Regions from separate parts of the Neobacillus sp. YIM B06451 genome, predicted to be linked through region 1. Evidence: predicted binding sites of a transcription regulator. Region 1 holds the regulator's gene; each other region holds the start of a gene.

Region 1 (2,267 bases):
CTTAGGTGCTTCTAGGCTGTGATGCTGTGTTTCTGGATGCGAATCATAGCTGTTTCTAAGATGACTATTTTGGATCTGGATGCAAATCGTGGATGTTTCTAAGTTGTAAGTTTTTGTATCTTGGTGCCGATCTTAGGTGCTTCTAGGCTGTGATGCTGTGTTTCTGGATGCGAATCATAGCTGTTTCTAAGATGACTATTTTGGATCTGGATGCAAATCGTGGATGTTTCTAAGTTGTAAGTTTTTGTATCTTGGTGCCGATCTTAGGTGCTTCTAGGCTGTGATTTTGTGTTTCTGGATGCAGGTCATAGTTGTTTCTAAGATGGCCATTCTAAAACTAGATGAAAATCGTAGATGTTTCTAAGCTGTAAGGTTTTGTATCTTGGTGCCAATCTTAGGTGCTTCTAGGCTGTGATGCTGTGTTTCTGGATGCGAATCATAGCAGTTTCTAAGATGACCATTTTGTATCTTGATGAAAATCGTAGATGTTTCTAAGCTGTAAGGTTTTGTATCTTGGTGCCAATCTTAGGTGCTTCTAGGCTGTGATGCTGTGTTTCTGGATGCGAATCATAGCAGTTTCTAAGATGACCATTTTGTATCTTGATGCAAATCGTAGATGTATCTAGCTGGATCCCTTGTCAATGACGATGCGATTATTTCCCACTAATGCGTCTAGGTTGTTCAATCTCGTTGTGTTCTTGCTGTTCATTGCGATGTTTGACTAAGCAATCTTGTGATGGCTTTTTTTGAAATCGATTGCTGTTGAAGTTTTTCTGTATCTTTAAAATAACAGATTCAAGGTTAAAAATGTTCGTATGTTGTTTATGTTCACAAAGCTGTAAAAACAAAGTGACAAACTTTTGAATTTCCGAACTTTGAGGGGGTATCAGCATGATCAGAATGGCGGTTGCAGGTGCGGCTGGGTTCGTATTAGTTTTTATTGAATCCTATCTTGTGATGATTTTAAAGGGGTATAAAACAATAGAGTTTGGGGGCATAAGCCCATTTGTCGGAGTTTGGGCAATGAATTTCTTCCTGGTTTTCTCAATCCTTACCCACGCGAAGCTTTGGTATGACGAGCGGGCACAGCAAAGGGAAGAAGCCCAGACGGAACAATAAATCTATAGAAGCAAAGAAAAACAGGCTATCCGCAATAGCCTGTTTTTTAATGGATGCTCCGGTATACGCCGATAACTTTTCCCAAAATGGATACTTCCCTAAGGATGATAGGCTCCATGGTGGGGTTTTCCGGCTGGAGGCGGATATAGTCTTTTTCTTTGTAAAATCTTTTACACGTAGCTTCGTCCTCTTCTGTCATTGCGACAACGATATCGCCATTATTTGCTGTCTTCTGCTGCTTTACAATGACATAGTCCCCATCAAGGATACCAGCTTCAATCATACTTTCCCCCATAATTTCAAGCATGAAAACCTGCTCGTCCGAAGGGACCATTGTTTCGGGAAGTGGGAAATACTCCTCGACATTTTCAACAGCGGTGATAGGCTGACCCGCAGTAACACGCCCGACGACTGGAACATTGACGACCCGGACTTTCGGGATGTATGCTTCATCCGCTTCAAGAATTTCAATTGCCCTTGGTTTCGTCGGGTCCCTTCTAATGAGGCCCTTCATTTCCAGCCGTTCCAGGTGGCCGTGTACGGTCGAGCTTGAGGCAAGCCCCACTGCTTCACCGATTTCACGGACGGACGGCGGATAACCCTTTCTTTTTACTTCGCTTTTAATATAATCAAGGATCTCCTGCTGCCTCTTCGATATTTTAGCCATAAATGGAAACACCTCTTCTGGTATTGTTACCTAATTATAGCATGGGTTGGACAAAGATACAAACATAAGTTCGAGTTTTTTCATTGACATCAAACAGATGTTCGGATTATAATCAAATCAAATAAACCGAACATACATTCTTAAGGGGTGCGTCCAATGAAGAAACTTTTAATAAATAACTCTTACGTCGTACTTTTGATTTTTTTCAGCAGCCTATGTGCGGGAGCGGTATCGTACTTTAGCAAACCTGCAACTGAAGATACATACATGACCATTACAGTAAAAGAAGGGGATTCCATTTGGGCGGTTGCGGAGGAGCTTGCCGAACGCCATTCGATGGACCGGTCTGATATTATAAACTGGGTAAAGAAAAACAATGAACTCGCGAGCGATACGATTTATCCAGGGGACAAAATCATTGTCCCTATTAAAAAGCTCACCATTAGCGAGGGGCAGCAGCTAGCAAGTGTTGGAAAGGATG
Region 2 (2,267 bases), on a different contig from region 1:
AATATCATCTTTATTTTAAGTGAAAGAATCCTTAAAAAAAGAGCATCTACTTTGGAGTGAAGTAGATGCTCTTTCAGCTAAAGGAGAATATTTCTTCGATGATAATTCAAATATGATTTCATCCAAAAAACTCCTCAACGAGTTCATGGATTTTTTCAGGTTTTAAAAATGGTGAAATCGATTTTTCTGTTTGAAGCGTGAGGGCGGCGCCGGCAAGGCCGAGTTGGCAGGCGTTCATCAACGATTTACCATTCATGAGTCCGTATATTGTGCATGAACCAAAGGCTTCACCAGCTCCAGTGACATCAACAACTTCCCTTTGGAAAGCTGGCAAATGCCCGGATTCATCGGCGGAGCAAAAATATCCCCCTTGGTCCCCCAGCGTGATAATCACTTTTTCAACTCCGCGCTGCCTAATTTTTTCACAAGCAGTTTGACAATCATTAATTGAGTCAATCTTGATTCCTGCAAGGATTTCCGCTTCCTCACGGTTTGGGAGCACAAGTTCGACCCCGTCCAAGCGAGATGGAAGTTTTTGCGCCTTGGCCGTTGATACAGGGTCAATGTACAGAGGAATGCTTTCATCTTTGCAGCGTGTAATCAAGTGATTTATACAATCGCTTGGAATGTTCGTATCCAAATAAACAGCTTGGGAGGCAGCGATATGTGACCATTTTTCCTCGAACATGGAAATGGTCAACTTTTCGTATATATTCATATCGGCCATGGAAACAATGCTTTCACCGTCAATATCCAATAAAGTGGTAAAAGTCCCCGTCCGTTCGGTAGGCAATACCCATACTTGGCTGACATCAACTCCCTGGCCCTTCGTTTCTTTCAGGATCCAATTCCCTTCTTTGTCATCCCCCAGACAAGTCATTAGAGAAGCACTCACGCCGAGCCGGCTTAAATTTTCCGCGAAGTTGCGGGCCACCCCGCCAACAGCCTCGGTTATTTTGACCGGGTTGGAAGAATACAGCCGCACTTTCTTTTCCGTTCGTGCTTTCCGGTCCGTGTTCGCGCCTCCAATGCAAATAATCGATGATTCTTCCTTCAGAATATAGCCTCGCCCTTTAATTTCGCCGCGTCTCGTCAGGCTGCTAATATAATTCGCAACGGCAGGGCGTGACAAGCCAACAATGCTTGACAATTCCTGCTGGGAAATAAAAGGATTCATTCTTATCAAATCCAAGATTTGTTTCTCTTTATCCATGGAAGTTTCCCCTCCCCTTTAAACAACAGCTTATTCCATAAACATAAGTTTGTAAACGCTTAATTTTACAACGATTAACAAAATGTGTGCTGGTTGGACACTGTGGTACCAACCTTATTCAGATTTTCATTCTATTGGAAATAAATTATACGTTATCGAAAATGGACAGACAAACGATAGTTAATATCCTGATGCCAGAGGAATAGCCAAGTTGTGTTTTATTTACATCCAAATCATTGCTGAATAAATAATAGGTACGAGTTAAATAATGAATATGTATCTGTTCAATTTCATTTTATCTAGTCGAATAAATCCCGTAATACGAAGCTTTTACCGTCTGTCCACAGACGGTGGGTAATTATGGGATTATTTTTTTCTGGTAATATGGTTGACTTTCGATGATGAAAACGTATACTAAACTTATGTTTATTTAATAAACTTTTGTCACGAAGGGAGGTTGTAGGAGTGACGAAGGATCTAACTAGAAACGAAAAATTGGTTTTGGAAATGGTTCGGGCAAACCCGTTTATTTCTCAGGAGGAACTGTCGGAATTAATGGGACTCCCAATGGCCTCCATAACGAGCAGTATTTCTGAACTAATTAAGAAAGACTATGTTTTGGGCAAAGCGTTTGTTTTAAATGAAACATCCCCAATCATTTGCATTGGCGGGGCTAACGTTGACCGTAAGTTTTATGCAAAAGAGGAAATCACGAATGAGACTTCCAATCCAGTGAAATCTTCTACTTCGGTAGGAGGAGTAGCGAGGAATATTGCTGAAAACCTGGGGAGATTAGGCGAGGAAGTACTTTTACTATCAGCCAGGGGCAATGATTCAGAATGGGACATGATTTATGAATTGTCATCACCCTTTATGAATTTGGAGCATGTGGCCCAATTTGAACATTCGTCAACAGGTTCCTATACTGCCGTTTTAGACAAAAATGGTGACTTGACAGTCGCATTGGCAGATATGGATATTTATGAAAATATTACACCTGAGTTGTTAATAAAAAACAGCAACCTGCTTAGGAAAGCGAAATGTATTGTCGTTG
Region 3 (2,267 bases), on a different contig from region 1:
CGGCGGCCTGAGCGTCAAATGGCGGGAATAGTTTTCAATGCCGGAGCAGAAGCCCATTTCCCTCATCATTTCAAGGTCATAGCGGGTCCGCTGCTCGAGTCGCTGTGCTTCAAGCAGCTTTTCCTCGGCGCGGAGTTCCTCGAGACGCTCTTCCAGTTCTTTTTCAATATTTTCGATTGCTAGCCTCAGCTTTGCTTCCCTTGTCACGAAGTGGGATGCCGGGAAAATGGCGACATGGTTCCGCTCACCAATGATTTCGCCTGTCAGGGCGTCTACTTCGCGTATGCGTTCGACCTCGTCGCCAAAAAACTCGACGCGGATGCAATGCTCGTCTTTTGACACCGGGAAGATTTCGACAACGTCGCCCCGTACCCTGAACGTACCGCGCTTAAAGTCGATGTCATTCCGGGCATACTGGATATCGACGAGCTTATGGAGCAGCTTGTTCCGTTCGATTTCCATCCCCGCCCGGAGGCTGAGCACCATTTCCTTGTATTCTTCCGGAGAACCCAAACCATAAATGCACGATACAGATGCGATGATAATGACGTCACGACGCTCGAACAAAGAAGAAGTAGCCGAGTGGCGAAGCTTGTCAATTTCATCATTGATGCTCGCGTCTTTTTCAATGAATGTATCGGTCTGGGGCACATAGGCCTCCGGCTGGTAGTAATCGTAGTAGCTGACAAAATACTCGACCGCGTTGTTCGGGAAAAATTCCTTGAACTCGCTGTAAAGCTGGCCGGCGAGCGTCTTATTATGGGCGATGACAAGCGTCGGTTTGTTTACCTCCTTGATGACATTGGAAACGGTAAACGTCTTACCCGTACCCGTCGCGCCAAGAAGCGTCTGGATGGGCTTCTTTTTGTAAATACCGTCGACAAGCTTTTTAATCGCTTCGGGCTGGTCCCCCTGCGGCTTGTATTTGGACACTAATTCAAATTGGTTCTTCACGTTTATCCGAACCTCCAATACTAAAATAAAGCGTCTATTGGCAAACACGGGTGTATGGTTTAATCATTCAAGGTGTGCATATTGGCGTTTCTCTGCCGCCAATTCATATGGTAATCAGTATGCCCGCCATGGCGCCTCATTCAAACCGGCTGGCTCCAAAGACGGCCATATTACGGACAAACTGAAAGGATGCCGAAATTCACAATCCCGGCATTGCTAAAAATCTTATAAAAACATTCTACCACAAAGGGGAGGGCGCAAACCAACATTATACGAACAAATATTCGATTTAATTTTTGGTTTTCCTGCTACATTCAGGATGTTTTTTGGAAAATTTGATAACGTGTTGGGTATGCTTGCTTTATACCCGCGGTTTATATGGTGCGGGGGCCAATTTTTCATTAGGCCCAGAAATAGAAAAACCCGCCGGAGTTTGGCGGGTAGCTGGTCAGGCTTTGTTTGCGGTTTCTTTCGGCTTAAGGTGCGAGGCGGCCCAAAAGCCCACGGTGAGCGAGAAGGCGTCGACAATGATGAGTCCCCAGCTGTTTGTGTAGCCTTTGTAGACGGATGCCGCGATGAGGCCGACTGTTAGGGCGAGTGCAATGACCCGGTTGTAGGTGACCCTTGCAAACAGCATGACGCACAGGCCGGGCAGGAAGAATGCTGATAGATATTGAATCACCTTTTACCCCCCTTTTGATTTGGTTCGTGCGCTAGTCTTGCCAGTTGAGCTTTGTCAACGCTGCGGCGAGGTCCTGTTCGAATTCGGTGTTATCGAAGTTGATTCCAAGGGTGATAGCAGCCTTGGCGACCTCTGGCCTGATACCGGAAAGGATCGCGCGGATGCCAATCAGGTTCAATCCCTTGAATAATTTTGACAACTCACATGCGACGGCGGAGTCCATTTCGGGTACGCCCGACATGTCAATAACGAGCTTGTTGATGCGCATAGCGGCGCTTTGGTTCAGGACGGATTCCAGGATGTCAGCGGCACGGTCAATGTCGATTTCACCGATGAGCGGTAATACACCCGTACCTTTTGTTACCGGTATGACCGGTGAACTTAGCTCGTAGATCATCTTTTCCTTTTCCGAAATCAGCTTGCTGTGGACTTCGTAGTAATGTTTTGAAAATAAATCAATGACTTTGTCAAAGGCAAAATTGATTTGCTTTGTCCAACGGAAAATGTCTTCGAATGAGAGCTCTTTCTCGTAATCACGCGCGAAATTTTCGATAAAAAGTATGATGACACTCCGGAAAATCCCGAATTGCTTAATCACAGAGTGAAGCGGTACCCCTGAATTTACCCGGTC

Evidence for each region. Region 1 encodes LexA, which represses DNA repair genes until DNA is damaged. Its sites were predicted from a motif close to CGAACATATGTTCG; they were not measured.
Region 2: the regulator LexA is predicted to act here: its motif matches at 1,252-1,265, upstream of RB160_RS06700 (carbohydrate kinase).
Region 3: the regulator LexA is predicted to act here: its motif matches at 1,228-1,241, upstream of uvrB (excinuclease ABC subunit UvrB).

What each region holds. Positions count from the first base shown of each region.
Region 1 covers NZ_JAVFKJ010000001.1:493,577-495,843, forward strand. Annotated here, with positions in the region: gene RB160_RS02300 (hypothetical protein) at 892-1,119, shown strand; gene lexA (transcriptional repressor LexA) at 1,166-1,786, opposite strand; gene yneA (cell division suppressor protein YneA) at 1,943-2,267, shown strand, end outside.
Region 2 covers NZ_JAVFKJ010000002.1:423,254-425,520, reverse strand. Annotated here, with positions in the region: gene RB160_RS06700 (carbohydrate kinase) at 119-1,213, opposite strand; gene RB160_RS06695 (carbohydrate kinase) at 1,679-2,267, shown strand, end outside.
Region 3 covers NZ_JAVFKJ010000017.1:48,368-50,634, forward strand. Annotated here, with positions in the region: gene uvrB (excinuclease ABC subunit UvrB) at 1-954, opposite strand, end outside; gene RB160_RS20790 (CsbA family protein) at 1,403-1,636, opposite strand; gene RB160_RS20795 (STAS domain-containing protein) at 1,668-2,267, opposite strand, start outside.